3 regions of the Pseudomonas sp. Marseille-Q0931 genome follow, and region 1 is predicted to be linked to each of the others. Evidence: riboswitches for the same ligand, from Rfam matches in the RefSeq annotation. Region 1 holds a riboswitch; each other region holds the start of a gene.

Region 1 (5,246 bases):
TCGGTGCGCGTGGGCCGTTCGCCCTGGACCAGGAGCGCGCGCTGTTCGCCCGTATCCGCTGCGACGTGCTGGTGAGCAAGAACAGCGGCAGCGCCTCCACCGAGCCGAAGTTGCAGGTGGCGCGGGAGCTTGGATTGCCGGTGCTGCTGCTGCGTCGTCCGTCTTTGCCAGCGGTGAAGCGGGAGTTCGCCGAGCCGGACGCCTTGTGGGAGGCGCTTCAGCGGCGAATGGATGGCTGCCGTCGCGGCTGAAGCCCCTCCCACAATGGTTACATCCGCCCTACGCTTGCTGTTGCGCTGCTAGACTGCCGGCCCGTTCTGGAGACCGTCATGAGCCAAACCCCCTACGCCCGCATTCTGTTCATCGGCCCCGGCCTCGGTCGTGGTGCTTCGGCCGAGCGTTTGCGGCAGCGCGTTGAAGCGCTGTTGGGTGAGGCGCATCTGCATGACAGCGAGCAGGACGGCTTCTGGCAGGCCATCGATGAGGCGCCGCGACCGCTGCTGGTGGTCGATCTGGAGCCACGCGCCGATGCCGCGCACCGCGATTGGCTGCGCGAATGTATCGCCGAGCGCGGTGATTGGGCAGATGTGTTCGTGGTCTGCACGGCGCTGGAAGACACCTGGCTCGATGGCCTGGGCGCACTGCTGGAGCAGCGTGACGCGCACATTCCCTGCAGCGATGTGCCGCCGGTGCCGGCGCATCATGCTTGGTCGCAGATTCCGCCGCATGCGCAGCGTCTGCTGCTGTGCAACGGTCCGCGCTGCACGCGCAAAGGCGCGCTGGGCCTGTGGAAAACCTTGCGTCAGCGGCTCAAGGCGGCGGGCAGGCTGGAGTGCGAGGGTGGCGTGCATATCACCCGCAGCCAGTGCCAGTTCCCCTGTGACCTGGGGCCGACCGCGAGCCTTTATCCACAGGGCGAGTGGTACGGCATCAGGGACGAGGCCGCGGTGATTCGCCTGGTCGATGAGCGGCTGGTAGCGGGCAGGGCGCTACCGGATCTGCGTATCGACGAGCAGGCGTAAGGTTGCTGCCAGTCAGTCAGAACGAACGCCCGTGATTGCCTCGCAGGATCGCGGCGTTTTCACCTGATCGAGCAGCCGCGGATGCTCGCGAACCAGAGCGTATCGCGGACAAGTCCGCTCCCACGGGTAATGCTGTTCACTTAAGGTTGTACAGGTTTGGCTCCCTCTCCCCAAAGGGGCGAGGGGACTAATCGTGTCCGACTAATTCTTATGTCAACAGCGTTACGCTCCCACAGGAGGTACGCTTTCGCAGCGCTGACGCATTCGTTCTTGTGGGAGCGGACTCGTCCGCGAAGCGTTGGTTCTAGGGGCTATTTATCTCGCGGCAGACGCCGCTACAGGCGAAGCTCGCCTTGACTACCCTCCGCATGGGTGGTCATATCCGCCCCGCTTCAGGTGTCTCACGCCGCCGCGCGTGAGGTGAAACGGGAAGTCGGTTGAAGTCCGACGCTGCCCCCGCAACGGTAAGCGAGCGACCGCATCGATACGCCACTGTGCGCCACGCGCATGGGAAGGCGATGCGTTCATGACCCTCGCAAGCCCGGAGACCGGCCTGGAGTCGTTTTTTGTCTGGCAACCCGCGGTGGGCGGGCGTTGACTCCAGTCGGGCGACCATGCCCTGTCTGCTGTTGCGCATTTTCCATCGGATTGCCGTGCCTCTTCCCGACGATGGAACATTTATGGCGCGCCACTTCCGCTTCAATCAATCCTTCCCGAGCGTTTCGGTCGCAGAACCCGTACGGCTGCTTTCCAGGCTGCGAATGTCGATAATGTTATGTTATAACATTAACATTTCATCCCACGATTCTCCGCGCAACACTGGAAGTTCTGCCGTGCAAAACCCTGTACTTCGCTGCACCTGGCCGCTGGCCCTGCTTTGCAGTGGCATGGCGTTGGCCAACGAGGCCGTCGATCTGCCCGAGCTCACCGTCCACGCCAAGGCCGCCGAGGAGGGCGAGAGCAACCTGCATACGCCCACCAGCAGCGGCTCGCGCCTGGAGCTTTCGGCCCTGCAGACCCCGGCCAGCACCACCAGCCTGAGCGGCGCCGAGGTGCGTGGGCGCAACAACCTGACGGTGCAGGATGCGGTGACCCGCACGCCCGGCATCAGCGATATCGGCACCCCCGGCAATGGCGGCACGGCGCTCTCGGCGCGCGGCTTCACCGGCCATTCGGCGACCATGCAGCTGTACGACGGCACCCGCCAGTACGTCGGCGCCGGCACCGTGACTTTCCCGGCGGACACCTGGTCGGTGGCGCGCATCGACGTGCTGCGCGGCCCGGCCTCGGTGCTTTACGGCGAGGGCGCCACCGGCGCGGTGATCAACGTGGTGCCGAAGAAGCCCTTCGCGGGCGAGATCCGCAATCAGCTGCGCCTTGGCTACGGCAGCGACGACCGTCGCCAGGCGGCGCTGGACAGCGGCGGTTCGCTGAGCGACGCGCTGAGCTATCGCTTCAACGTCAATCAGCAGGCCAGCAATGGCTGGGTCGACCGGGGGGATTCGGACAGCGTGGCGGTCAGCGCCGCTCTGCGTTGGGACGCCAGTGACGACCTGAGCTTCACCCTGTCCCACGACCATGGCGACCAGAACCCGATGCGTTACCTCGGCACGCCGCTGGTCGATGGCAAGTACCGTGAGAGCCTGCGTGAGCGCAACTACAACGTCGCCGACGCCGATATCCGTTATAACGACCAGATCACCCGCCTGGTCAGCGATTGGCGCATCAACGACGCGCTCAGCGCCAGCAACCAGCTCTACTACATCAAGACCCAGCGCTACTGGCGCAATGCCGAGGCCTATCGCTGGCAGCCCGGCGATACGGTCGAGCGCAGCGAGTTCTACCGGATCAAGCACACCCAGGAGCAGATCGGCGACCGCCAGACCTTTACCCTGGATCACGCCCTGTTCGGCCTCGATAGCCGCACCGTGGTTGGTGTCGATTACAACCGCATCCACTTCGCCCGCCAGCACGACTTCGCCAGCAGCTTCAGCGACAGCGTGCCGCTGGCCGGCTCCGGTGGCGGCCAATACCAGAGCACCGATCCGCTCGGCTACGGCCCGCGCGAGCGCAACCTGGCGCGGCAGTTCTCGCTGTTCGCCGAGAACCGCACCCAGCTCACCGAGCGCCTGTCGCTGGTCACCGGCGTGCGTCGCGACCAGGTGCATATCCAGCGCGACAACCTGGTCGATGGCAGCAGCGCCGACCGTAGCCTGAGCGGCGACAACTGGCGCGCCGGCCTGGTCTTCGCGCTGACCCCGGAGCTGTCGCTGTACGGCCAGTACGCCACCAGCAGCGAAGGCGTGAGCAACCTGCTGACCCTCAGCCCGAGCCAGCAGCAGTTCGACCTGAGCGAAGCCGGGCAGACCGAGATCGGCCTCAAGCAGGCGTTCTGGGGTGGGCAGGGCGAGTGGACGCTGGCGGCCTATCACATCGTCAAGAAGAAGCTGCTCAGCCGCGAAACTCCGGCCGCGCCCACCGAGCAGATCGGCCAGCAATCTTCCGACGGTCTGGAGGCCACCCTGGAGCTGGCGCTGGGCCAGGGCTGGCAGGTGTCGGCCAACGCCGCCCTGGTGCGCGCCGAATACGACGACTTCGTCGAAGGCGGCGGCGACCGCAGCGGCAATCGCCCGACCGACGTGCCCAGGCGCACCGCCAACCTGTGGCTGAACAAGGATCTGGGCAGCGGCGTGGACGCCGGCATTGGCGCGCGTTATGTCGATGCGCGCTACGCCGACAGCGCCAACACCGCCAAGGTGCCTGGCTACACCGTGGTCGATGCCAACATTGGCTGGCAGGTGCTGAGGGATCTGCGCCTGGGCCTGGAGGCGAACAACCTGTTCGACCGCCAATACGCCACCAGTGCCAGCAGCGACGGCCAGCAGTGGTATCTGGGCGCGCCACGCTCGTTCTTCGTCACTGCGGACTACAGCTTCTGATGGATCGTCTTCGTCTGCGCCAACTGGCCTGGTCCGCGGATGGGCAGCGACGGCTGCTCGACGGTATCGACCTGGCGGTCGGCAACGGCGAGCTGGTGGGGCTGATCGGCCCCAACGGCAGCGGCAAGACCAGCCTGCTGCGCTGCGCTTATCGCTATCAGCGGCCCAGCGCCGGCGATGTCGAGCTGGACGGCGAGGCGCTGTGGCAGCGCCCGCCGCGCTGGAGCGCACAGCGCGTGGCGGTGGTGCTGCAGGAGTTTCCGCAGGATTTCGGTCTGCGCGTGCAGGAGGTGGCGGCCATGGGCCGCACGCCGCACAAGGGTTTGTTCGACGGCGACGATGCCGAGGATCGACGCCTGGTCGACGAGGCGCTGGCCCGCCTCGGTCTGAGCGACCTGGCGCAGCAGCCCTTCGCCCGCCTGTCCGGCGGCGAGAAGCAGCGCGTGCTGCTTGCCCGTGCCCTGGTGCAGCAGCCGCAACTGCTGATCCTCGACGAGCCGACCAACCACCTCGACCCGCGTTACCAGCTCGAGCTGCTTGGCCAGATCAAGGCGCTGGGCCTGGCGACGCTGGCTAGCTTCCACGACCTCAACCTGGCGGCGGCCTTCTGTGATCGCCTCTGCGTGCTCGACGGGGGCCGTCTGGTGGCCATCGGCCCGCCCGCCGAAGTGCTGACCACCGAGCTGCTGCAGCAGGTGTTCGGCCTGCAGGCGCTGGTCGACACCCATCCACTGGCGGGTCATCCGCGCATTACCTGGATTGTTTGATGAAGCGTTTACGCACGGCTGAACCTGTAGGAGCGAGCTCTGCTCGCGAATCCTGGGAAAAGACAAAAGCTTCGCGAGCAAAGCTCGCTCCTACACTCGTTGGCGCAATCCTGCTAGGGCTGATCAGCCCCGCCTGGGCCGTCACCGTGACCAGTTGCGACCGTCAGGTGACCATCGACCACCCGCCCAAGCGGGCGGTCAGCCATGACGTCAATATGACCGCCATGCTCCTGGCCCTGGGCCTGAAGGAGCGCATGGCCGGCTACACCGGCATCAGCGGCTGGAAGACCCTCGATCCGAAGATGCGCGAGCAGCTCGACGGCCTGCCGGAGCTGGCCGCGCGCTATCCGTCGCTGGAGAACCTGCTGGGTGCCGGCAGCGATTTCGTCTTCGCCGGCTGGAACTACGGCATGCGCATCGGCGGCGAGGTCACTCCGGCCAGCCTGGCGCGCTTCGATATCCCGGTGTACGAATTGAGCGAGTCCTGCGCGCACGTGTCGCCCGGCCGTGTCGCCAGT
Region 2 (5,246 bases), on a different contig from region 1:
ACCATGCCGCTGTTCATCGCCGGCCTGGCCTCGATGTTCGTCAGCCTGCCGCTGTTTTCCGCCTACAAGCGCGCGCTGATCGCCTCCGAGAAGGCGCTCGACAGCGAAGCCGAACCCGCCGCCTGGCTGGAGCTGGATCGTGTACGCCTGCGCGCTCTTTTGGGCGCCGCGCTGCCGGCCTGGATCGCTGCACTGGCGGTGCTGGCTGGCCTGGAGGCGATTCCGTTGGTGCTGCTCGCACTGGCGTCCATCGTCCTGCACAGCCTCTATCGCATCCCCCATCAGCTGGGCTGACATGCGTAAGTGGCTGCTCGCCCTGTGCCTGCTGACGCTGCCGCTGTCGGCCGCCGAACGGGTGATCAGCCTGGCGCCCTCGCTCAGCGAAATCATGCTCGACCTGGATGCCGCCGACCTGCTGGTCGGTGTACTCGACGGGGATGAGCGTCCAGCCGCGCTGGCGCATCTGCCCACCGTTGGGCGTTATGGCCAGCTGGAATTCGAGCGTCTGCTGCAATTGGCACCGGATCTGATCCTCATCGCGCCAGGCAGCGTGCCGCCCGCGCAGCAGGCGCAGTTGCGGGGTTTAGGTATCGATCTGTTGATCGTCGAGCCGCAACGCCTCGACCAACTCGGCGATGCCTTCGTACGCATTGGCAAGCGAATTGGCCGGCCGGAGCCGGGTGAGCAGCTGGCGTCCGAGTTTCGGGGCGCGCTGGATGCGTTGCGTCAGCGCTACCGGCGCGATCAGCCCCTGTCGGTGTTCTATCAGATCTGGCACCAGCCGCTTTACACCATCGGTGGCCAGCAACTGATTGGTGATGCCCTGCAGGTGTGCGGTGCGCGCAACCTGTTCGATGACCTGCCGCAGCCTGCGCCTCAGGTCAGCGTCGAAGCGGTGCTGGCGCGTGATCCAGATGTGATTCTTGGCGGTAGCAACGCCGAATTGTCCGCTTGGCAGGCCTGGCCGCAGTTGCATGCGGTACGCCTGGGGCAGGTCTGGGCGGTGCCGGACAAGGGCCTGGAAAGGCCCAGCCGGCAGATGCTCGGGGCCATCGAAGAGCTGTGCGCGCTGATGGCGTCGGCGCGTTAGCGTTACGTGGGGTGCATAGCGTCACGTAGGGTGGGTTGGCCGCTTGTTGCGATGGTCGGTTGATTCACTGTGCTTGATGCGGCGTAACCCACCATTGGTGCAAGACGATCTATCGCCTGGTGGGTTACGTGGGGCAGCCATCCGAGCGCACAGTGTTTATCGGCGTCGGCTATGTTGGTGTTCAGCGCCGCTAACCCACCCTACGGTTGTTGCTCATCAACTTTAGAGCTGCGGCGTCCAGGTCACGGCGAATAGCGCGGTGCGGCCGGCGCTGTTGTAGCCGAATCGGCCATTGGCTGTGCTGTAGGTCGCTTCTGCGTAATCCTTGTCCAGCAGGTTATCCAGCTTCAGGCTCAGGCCCAGCTCCTGGGTGGCCTGCCAGGCGGCGCGCAGGCTGAGCAGGCCGTAGCCGCTCATCTCGATCTCGTTCTCGGCATCGTCGTAGCGACCACTGATCGCGCGCCAGCCTGCGCCCACCGAGACATCGCCAAAGCGGCGGTCGAGATCCAGGCTCAGTGTACGTTTGGCACGGCGCTGCAGGGTGTGGCCGCTGTCGCGGTCACGCGGGTCGATCAGCGCCAGGGCGAGGTTGCCCTGCCAGCCGAAAAGCTCCTGCTGCACGGCGGCTTCGAAGCCGTTGATCCGGGCTGTCTGGATGTTCTGCGGAATGAAGTTCTGGTCCAGAACGATGGCGTCCTCGATCTCGGTGCTGTACACGGACGCCTGCAGGGAGCCGGTGTCGCTGTAACGGCTGCGCCATTGCAGTTCGTAGCTCTTCGAGCGTTCCGCGGCGAGGTCGGGGTTGGCGCTTGGGAAGCACAGGCCACCGGCGCAGAAGTCCGGGTAATACAGGTCGTTGAAGGTCGGTGCGCGGAAACCTTCGCTATAGGACAGGATCAGGTCGTTGGCCTGGTTCAGGGGCAGGGTCAATGCCGCGTTCCAGGTGTTCTCGTTGCCGAACTGCTGGTTGTCGTCATGACGCAGGCCCAGCTCGGTGGAGAAACGCTCACCGGCGTAGCGATGCTGAATGAAGGCCGCTCGGTTCCAGCGTGAGTCCTCGACGAAATCCGTGGTGCCCTGTGCTCGATCTTCATACCAGTCCAGACCCAGCAGCAGTTGATGGTTGTCGCTCAGTGTCAGCGTGTTCAGCCAGTTTGCAGCGTCACGATAGGTGTTGAATTGACTGACGCTGCCGCCTGCCTGGTCGTTGCCGCTGTCGCGCTTGTCCTCGCTATGCCCCAATTCCAGGCGGCTATTCCACGCGTCGTTGAGGCGTGCATCGATAAAGCCAGAGATGCTGCTGAGCAGGAAGTCAGTGGTCGGCAGCGAGCCGGTAAAGACATCGTCGTATTCCACCTGGCCGCGTTGATCGAGCGCACTGAAGCCCACCTGCAGGTCATCGTGGAAACGATGCGACAGATTCAGGCTGAGCGAGCGGTTGCGATAGGCGTCGTCATCGCCATTGGCGCCGAAACCGTCGCGAGTGGCATCAATGCCGGCCGTCTCGTCCAGGGCGGCGCCGAGATTGAAGCGCGTGCGCTGGTCGCCACCGGAGAGGCCGAGGCTGCGCTGGTAGGTGCTGTCGCTGCCGGCTGCCAGGCGAGCGTAGGGTTTGAGGCCCTGGCCGTCGCCCTTGCGGGTGAAGATCTGAATCACCCCGCCGATGGCGTCGGAGCCATAGAGCGCCGAACGGGCGCCGCGCACGACCTCGATGCGCTCGATTTGCTCAGGCGCGAGAAATTCCAGGCTGCTGGTACCGCTGGACGCGGCCGAGATACGTTGACCGTCGACCAACACCAGGGTCTGCGCCGTGCTGGTGCCGCGCAGAAAGACGCCTGTCTGGCTGCCAGCACCACCGGTGCGCACGACGCCAAGACCGGGTACGCGCTCCAGCAGTTCAGCAACGCTGCTGACCTGCAGACGCTCGATATCCGCCCGTTCGAACACCGTGGTCGCCGCTGTAGCCTGGGCTTGCGGCTCGGCCAGGCGCCCGGAGGTCACCACCAGAGGGGCACTCATATAGGGCTCGGCAGCCAATACGGCAGTAGGCATGACGGCGATGGCCAAAGCCAGGCGGGACAGTTTCATTATCGAGATTCCTCAAAGTCGGCAGACATTCGAGGAGGGCAGGGGCAAGCGCGGGACGGCGGCGCTTGACGGTGCGGCCCTCCGCAACACCAGTCACACCGTCAGGGCCGGTCTCCGGACTCTCGACCCGCGTCCGCCTTCCCGGTATTACCCAGTGGCTGTTGGGCGTGGTTGCAGGCTCTTGGGCCTGCGGTCGATTACCGTTGCGGGGGCAGCGTCGGGGTTGCTCATGAAGAGCGCACCGACTTCCCGTTTAACGCCGCTTGCGCAGCGCACCCTGGCGGAACATGAAGTGCGCGCACCTTAAAGTGCGTGTCTATGAATGACAAGCAAGCCCGGCTCATTCAGCGATGAGCGGGCTTCATGCTCAGGCCTGAAGCAGGTTCAGGCGCTGGCGTACCGCGCGCTCAATGCCGGCTTCGTCGAGGCCGCATTCGGCGAGCATCTGGCTGGGCTTGGCGTGCTCGACGTAGTAGTCCGGCAGGCCCAGGTGCAGCATCGGCACCTGGCAGTTCTCGGCAGCGAAGAATTCGCTGACCGCGCTGCCGGCGCCACCCATGATGCTGTTTTCCTCGATGGTCACCAGCAGCGCGTGGCTGCCTGCCAGTTCGCGTAGCAAGGCTTCGTCGAGGGGTTTGACGAAGCGCATGTCGACCACTGTGGCATCCAGTGTTTCGCCGACGCGTAGGGCTTCGGCCAGTTGCACGCCGAAGGCCAGCAGGGCGACGCCCTTGCCCTGGCGGCGTATCACGGCCTTGCCAATTTCCAGCGGTTCCAGGCCGGCATCGAGCGGCGCGTTGGGGCCGCTGCCGCGCGGGTAGCGCACCGCCGCCGGGCCGTCGAACAGGTGGCCGGTGGTGAGCATGCGGCGCAACTCGTTCTCGTCGCTCGGCGTCATCACCAGCATGCCGGGGATGCAGCGCAAGTAGGACAGGTCGAAGCTGCCGGCATGGGTCGGGCCGTCTTCGCCGACCAGGCCGGCGCGGTCGATGGCGAACAGCACGTCGAGGTGCTGCACGGCCACGTCGTGAATCAACTGGTCATAGGCGCGCTGGAGGAAGGTGGAATAGATCGCTACCACCGGCTTGGCGCCTTCGCAGGCCATGCCGGCCGCCAGGGTCACGGCGTGCTGCTCGGCAATCGCCACGTCGAAGTAACGCTCGGGGAAGCGCTCGCTGAAGGCCACGAGATCCGAGCCTTCCTTCATCGCCGGGGTGATGCCGACCAGGCGCGCGTCCTGCTCAGCCATGTCGCACAGCCACTGGCCGAACACGTTGGAGTATTTCGGGCCGCTGGGCTTCTTCGGTGCTGCGACCGGGGTCACCGGTTCCAGCTTGGTGATGGCGTGGTAGCCGATGGGATCAAGCTCGGCCGGGGCGAAGCCCTTGCCCTTCTTGGTCACCACGTGGAGGAACTGCGGGCCGTCGAGGTCGCGCATATTGCGCAGAGTCGCCAGCAGCGTGGGCAGGTCGTGGCCGTCGATGGGGCCGACGTAGTTCCAGCCCAGTTCCTCGAACAGGGTGCCAGGCACCAGCATGCCCTTGGCATGTTCCTCGACCTTGCGTGCGATTTCCCAGGCGCCGGGCAGGTGCGAGAGGATCTTCTTGCTGCCCTCGCGCATGCTGGCGTAGGTGCGGCTGGAGATGATCTTGGCCAGATAGTTGGACAGGCCGCCGACATTCTTGGAGATCGACATGTCGTTGTCGTTGAGGATCACCAGCATGTTGGCGCCGACATCGGTGGCGTGGTTGAGCGCCTCGAAGGCCATGCCGGCGGTCAGCGCGCCGTCGCCGATCACCGCTACGCTCTTGCGCTTCTCGCCCTTCAGGCGGGCGGCGATTGCCATGCCCAGCGCCGCGCTGATGCTGGTGCTGGAGTGGCCGACGCCGAAGGTGTCGTACTCGCTCTCGCTGCGGCGCGGGAAGGCGGCCAGACCGTCCTTCTGGCGCAGGCTGCCCATGCGCTCGCGACGGCCGGTGAGAATCTTGTGCGGGTAGGCCTGGTGACCGACGTCCCACACCAGGCGGTCATCGGGAGTGTCGAAGACGTAGTGCAGGGCGATGGTCAG
Region 3 (5,246 bases), on a different contig from region 1:
TGCTGGCGCGTCCGTACATGTTGCGTCGCCTCGGCGCGCAGCGAGTGGAGCCGCTGGGTTTCGCCATGCCGGCAGGGTTCACCTGGGGCAAGCCGGGCATGCGTCGTGAGTACCTGCGCGCGCGCCTGGAGAATGGCCGCGTAGTGCCGTACGCCAACCAGAGTTCGGGTGTTTTGCGAAGCGCCGCGTGGGCCGAAGGGCTGGCAGAAGTAATGGAAGGTAGCACGCTGGCCGAAGGGGATATGCTGCGCTTCATCCCCTTGAGCGAGATTCTCGGCTAGCGCCCTGAAGCGCCCGGTTGTGCGAATGGTCGGGCGCTTTAGATGGCGCGGTGAAACCACTGGGTCACATTTCCGTCGATAGAATTTGCAAATGGGCTTTATAGAGGGCATAGTCGCGCACTTATAAATTCAATCGACACGGTCGTGCCCATGCTAAAACGCTTCGCACCCCTCGTGCCTCTTGCACTTACAGTCTTTCTCGCTGCCTGCGCCGGCCACTCGCCGCAACCGCAGGTCAGCGAAGCCACGGTCGAGCCCGTTGTTCGTCCGCTGTCTCAGCAGGCCGAGCCTGCCGATGATGAAATCAACGCGCTGATCGACGACGAACCCTATGAAATGCCGCAGCTGGCCGACAGCCTGCTCGATCTCGGGCGTTCGCTGATCGGTACGCGCTATCGCTACGGCGGCACCTCGGTACAGTCCGGTTTCGATTGCAGCGGTTTCGTCGGTTACCTGTTCCGTGAGGAAGTCGGCCTGGAGCTACCACGCTCCACTCGCGAGCTGATCAATCTCGACGCGCCCAAGGTGGCGCGCGCCGATCTGGAGCCTGGCGACCTGATCCTGTTCAATGACCGCGGTCGTGGTCGTGTCAGCCACGCCGGCATCTACCTGGGTGATGACCAGTTCATCCATTCCAGCAGCAGCCGCAGCGGTGGCGTGCGCATCGACAGCCTCGATGACAGCTACTGGAACCGCAGCTACCTGCAGGCCAAGCGCGTCCTTGCGCTGGCTCCGGTGGAAGAGCAAGTCGCGGCCAAGCGCCACAATTGATGTGTCACGGCGTAACTCCAGGGTTGCGCCGTTTGCCTGCAAGCGGCAGAGTAGAGCGCATTCAGGCCCTGGATCGCCTCGCTTATGCCTTTCACGACCCGTGTCGTCCTCGTTTCTCTCGCACTGCTGCTGACTGCCTGTAGCAGCCGCGCTCCCGCCCCCCAGCCCATCTACCATCCGCCGGTTTCTTCGTCCTCCTATCAGGGTGGCGCGCAGGACGTGTTGTTCCGTGCGCTGGGACTGGTCGGTACGCCGTATCGCTATGGTGGCAACACGCCGGAAGGTGGTTTCGACTGCAGCGGCCTGATCGGCTATGTCTACCGCGATGCTGCCGGTATTAGCCTGCCACGCTCGACCCGCGAGTTGAGCGCGATGCGCACTCCTGACGTTCGCCGTGATGCGCTGCAGAGCGGTGACTTGGTGTTCTTCGCCACCAACGGCGGGCGCGCCGTGAGCCATGCCGGCATCTATGTCGGCGAAGGGCGCTTCGTGCATGCGCCATCCAGTGGCGGCACCGTGCGCCTGGACAGCCTCGACAACGTCTACTGGCAGCGCGTCTATCTCGATGCCAAGCGTGTGATCACGCCCGAGCTTGCGCGCAACCCCTGATTCGCCATGGCCGAGCCCATCCGCCTGCCGCCCCAGCCCGAGGTCTGCGAGCTTTGCGCGCGGCCTGTGGCACTCACTCGTCACCATCTGATTCCCAAGGCGCTGCACGACAAGGCCTACGTGCAGAAGCGCTTTGCCCGTCATGAGCGCATTACCGCCACGCTCTGGGTCTGCCGGGCCTGCCACAACCAGATTCACCGGCTGTTCAGTGAAAAGGAGCTGGCCCTGACCTACAACAGTCGCGAGGCGCTGTTGGCGGACGAGCGCTTGCGGACCTTCGTCGAGTGGCTGGCGAGCAAGCCGCCGGGGTTCACACCCAGGCATTAGTGCGGCGGCGTTGACGGGCAGGGCTGCCAGCCTCTACCCTGCGCGCCTTGCTTCAGGTGCCCCAAGTCGTCATGAATGACCACGCCAGGGTGAAACAGGGAAGCCGGTTCCAATGCCGGCGCTGCCCCCGCAACGGTAGGTGAGTCAAACGCTGTTTCAGGCCACTGTGCAATGCACGGGAAGGCGCAGCGTCGAACCTTCGGGTTCGCTCACAAGCCCGGAGACCGGCCTGTCGCAGTTTCACGGCATCGCGGAGGGCGCTGCCCGGCCAACGCTCCGGTTCCACCGGGGCGTTCGTGTTGTCTGTCTTCCGCTCGCCTGATCAGCCATTGGTGCCTGGATGAGGACGCGCAGCGCATCGCGATCTCTTCATTACCGTTCGCACTGCTCATGCAGGCAACGAGGGCGCCTGACTTGCAGGAGCACAGCATGAGTGAGTCCACCGAACGCGACGTCCGCCACAAGGCGCGTATGCAGCGCAAGAAAGCTCTTATCGATGAAAAGATCGCCCAGGCCCAGGATGAATACGGTCTGCTGCTGGTACACAGCGGCAATGGCAAGGGCAAGAGCAGCAGCGCCTTCGGCATGGTCGCGCGTGCCCTCGGTCATGGCCTCAAGGTGGGCGTGGTGCAGTTCATCAAGGGCGCGGCCAGTACCGGTGAAGAAGCCTTCTTCCGCCGCTTTCCCGAGGAAGTCAGCTACCACGTGATGGGCGAGGGCTTCACCTGGGAAACTCAGGATCGCCAGCGTGATATCGCCAAGGCGCAGGAAGCCTGGGCCGTGGCTCAGCGCCTGCTCAGCGACGAATCTGTCGGCCTGGTGGTGCTGGATGAGCTGAACATCGCCCTCAAGCATGGCTACCTCGAGCTGGAGGCGGTCCTGGCCGATATCGAAGCCCGGCCGCTGCTGCAGCATGTGGTGGTGACCGGCCGTGGCGCCTTGCCGGGAATGATCGAGGCGGCCGATACGGTCACCGAGATGAGCCTGGTCAAGCACGCGTTCAAGTCCGGGGTGAAGGCGCAAAAGGGCATCGAATTCTGATGAATGCACGTCACTGCCCGGCGCTGCTGATCGCCGCCCCGGCGTCTGGTCAGGGCAAGACCACCGTCACCGCCGCGCTGGCGCGCCTGCATACGCGCCAGGGCCGGCGGGTGCGTGTCTTCAAATGTGGGCCGGACTTTCTCGACCCGATGATCCACGCCCGTGCCAGTGGCGCGCCGGTGTACCAGCTCGACCTGGCCATGGTCGGCGAGGCCGAGAGCCGGCGGCTGTTGTGGCAGGCGGCGGGCGAGGCTGATCTGATCCTTATCGAAGGGGTCATGGGCCTGTTCGACGGCAAGCCCTCGGCGGCCGACCTGGCCCGCCATTTCGGCGTGCCCGTACTGGGGGTGATCGACGGTGCGGCCATGGCGCAGACCTTTGGCGCACTGGCCCATGGCCTGGCCACTTTCCAGCCGGACTTGCCCTTTGCCGGCGTACTCGGCAATCGCGTCGCCAGCACCCGCCACGGCGATATCCTGCGTGATGCCTTGCCGCCCAGCATCCACTGGTTCGGCGCCTTGCCGCGCAGCGCAGCAGTGGAGTTGCCGAGTCGGCATCTGGGCCTGGTGCAGGCTGCCGAGCTCGCGGATCTGGATGCGCGCCTGGATGCTGCGGCCGATGCGCTGGTAGCTACCGCCGATGTGGACCTGCCGCCGGCAGTGAGTTTTGCCGCGCCGGTGATTGAGCCGCCACCTGAGCTGCTGGCCGGAGTTCGTATCGGCGTGGCGCGTGATGCCGCGTTCGCCTTCCTTTATCAGGCCAACCTTGATCTGCTGCAGGCCCTCGGCGCAGAGCTGCGTTACTTTTCGCCGCTGGCCGATAGCGAGCTGCCCGAGGTGGATAGCCTTTATCTGCCTGGTGGTTACCCCGAGTTGTACCTGTCCGAGCTGGAGAGTAATCAGGCCATGGCCGATGCGATTCGCGCCCATCACCAGGCCGGCAAACCGCTGCTCGCCGAATGTGGTGGCATGCTCTATCTGCTCGATGAGCTGCGCTACAAACATGGCGCCAGCGGGCGCATGCTTGGTCTGCTGGCGGGCAGCGCCGCGTTGCAGCCGCGCCTGACCGCACTGGCCCTGCAGGAAGTGACGCTCCCGGAAGGTGAGCTGCGCGGTCACACCTACCATCACTCGCGGCTGGAAAGCCCGCTCGATCCACTGGCACTGGGTCGCTGCCCTAACGGCAAGCCGGTGGCCGAAGCGGTGTATCGCCTGGGGCGGCTAACTGCCAGCTACATCCACTTCTATCTGCCGTCCAACCCGGAGGCGGCCGCCGCGCTGTTGCGTCCATGAGCGAGCACGCCTTCAGCCCCGAAGAGCGCGCGGCGGTGTACCGCGCCATCGCCGAGCGTCGCGACATGCGTCACTTCGCCGGCGGCGAGGTGCCGCCCGAAGTGCTGGCGCGTCTGCTCGAAGCGGCGCATCACGCCCCCAGCGTCGGCCTGATGCAGCCCTGGCGTTTCCTGCGTATCAGTGACCGGCAACTGCGCGAGGCCGCCCACGGGTTGGTGGAGGCTGAGCGGGTGCGCACCGCCGAGGCCCTGGGCGAGCGTAGCGACGAGTTCATGCGGCTCAAGGTCGAGGGCGTTCGTGACTGCGCCGAACTGCTGGCCGTGGCGCTGATGGAGGGGCGCGAAGCGCATGTCTTCGGGCGACGCACGCTGCCGGAAATGGATATGGCCTCGGTCGCCTGCGCCATTCAGAATTTGTGGCTGGCTGCGCGCGCCGAAGGCCTTGGGCTCGGCTGGGTATCGTTGTTCGACCCCGAGGCGCTGGCCGAGCTGCTGGGTATGCCGGCCGGCAGCAAGCCGGTGGCGCTGCTGTGTCTGGGGCCGGTGGACGCCTTCTATGAGAAACCGATGCTGGTTGAAGAGGGCTGGGCCACGCCTCGACCGCTGAGCGAGTTGCTATTCGAGAATCGATGGGGAGTGCAGGGTGACTGAACGATGAGCCTGGCGCTGATCACCTGTGCCGGCGTGGCGCTGGATGCCGTGCTGGGCGAGCCGCGTCGCGCGCACCCGCTGGTGGCCTTTGGGCGCCTGGCCGATCGCCTGGAGCAACGCTTCAATCCCGCCGGCGGCGGCTGGCGCAGCCACGGTGTCACTGCCTGGTGCCTGGCGGTGCTGCCGCTGACCCTGCTCACCTGGCTGCTGGTACAGATCAGCGGGTTGGGCTGGGCGGTGGAGATCTTCGCCCTGTACTTCGCCCTTGGCCTGCG

What was found. A riboswitch is a leader RNA that binds a small molecule or an ion and turns the genes downstream of it on or off. The one in region 1 is predicted to bind cobalamin.
Region 2: it holds a riboswitch for cobalamin, as region 1 does, so the genes downstream of both, P3C50_RS21770 (TonB-dependent receptor domain-containing protein) here and P3C50_RS13100 (TonB-dependent receptor) in region 1, are expected to answer to the same signal.
Region 3: it holds a riboswitch for cobalamin, as region 1 does, so the genes downstream of both, cobO (cob(I)yrinic acid a,c-diamide adenosyltransferase) here and P3C50_RS13100 (TonB-dependent receptor) in region 1, are expected to answer to the same signal.

The regions. Positions count from the first base shown of each region.
Region 1 covers NZ_CALNWT010000007.1:113,336-118,581, forward strand. The annotation lists gene P3C50_RS13090 (cobalt-precorrin-6A reductase) at 1-251, shown strand, start outside; gene P3C50_RS13095 ((2Fe-2S) ferredoxin domain-containing protein) at 330-1,022, shown strand; cobalamin riboswitch at 1,400-1,594, shown strand; gene P3C50_RS13100 (TonB-dependent receptor) at 1,856-3,961, shown strand; gene P3C50_RS13105 (ABC transporter ATP-binding protein) at 3,961-4,728, shown strand; gene P3C50_RS13110 (ABC transporter substrate-binding protein) at 4,728-5,246, shown strand, end outside.
Region 2 covers NZ_CALNWT010000017.1:83,950-89,195, reverse strand. The annotation lists gene P3C50_RS21780 (MFS transporter) at 1-294, shown strand, start outside; gene P3C50_RS21775 (cobalamin-binding protein) at 296-1,090, shown strand; gene P3C50_RS21770 (TonB-dependent receptor domain-containing protein) at 1,313-3,178, opposite strand; cobalamin riboswitch at 3,266-3,473, opposite strand; gene dxs (1-deoxy-D-xylulose-5-phosphate synthase) at 3,546-5,246, opposite strand, start outside.
Region 3 covers NZ_CALNWT010000005.1:119,515-124,760, reverse strand. The annotation lists gene glp (gephyrin-like molybdotransferase Glp) at 1-281, shown strand, start outside; gene P3C50_RS12005 (C40 family peptidase) at 432-1,052, shown strand; gene P3C50_RS12000 (C40 family peptidase) at 1,137-1,661, shown strand; gene P3C50_RS11995 (hypothetical protein) at 1,668-1,988, shown strand; cobalamin riboswitch at 2,026-2,236, shown strand; gene cobO (cob(I)yrinic acid a,c-diamide adenosyltransferase) at 2,418-3,029, shown strand; gene P3C50_RS11985 (cobyrinate a,c-diamide synthase) at 3,029-4,321, shown strand; gene bluB (5,6-dimethylbenzimidazole synthase) at 4,318-4,971, shown strand; gene cbiB (adenosylcobinamide-phosphate synthase CbiB) at 4,975-5,246, shown strand, end outside.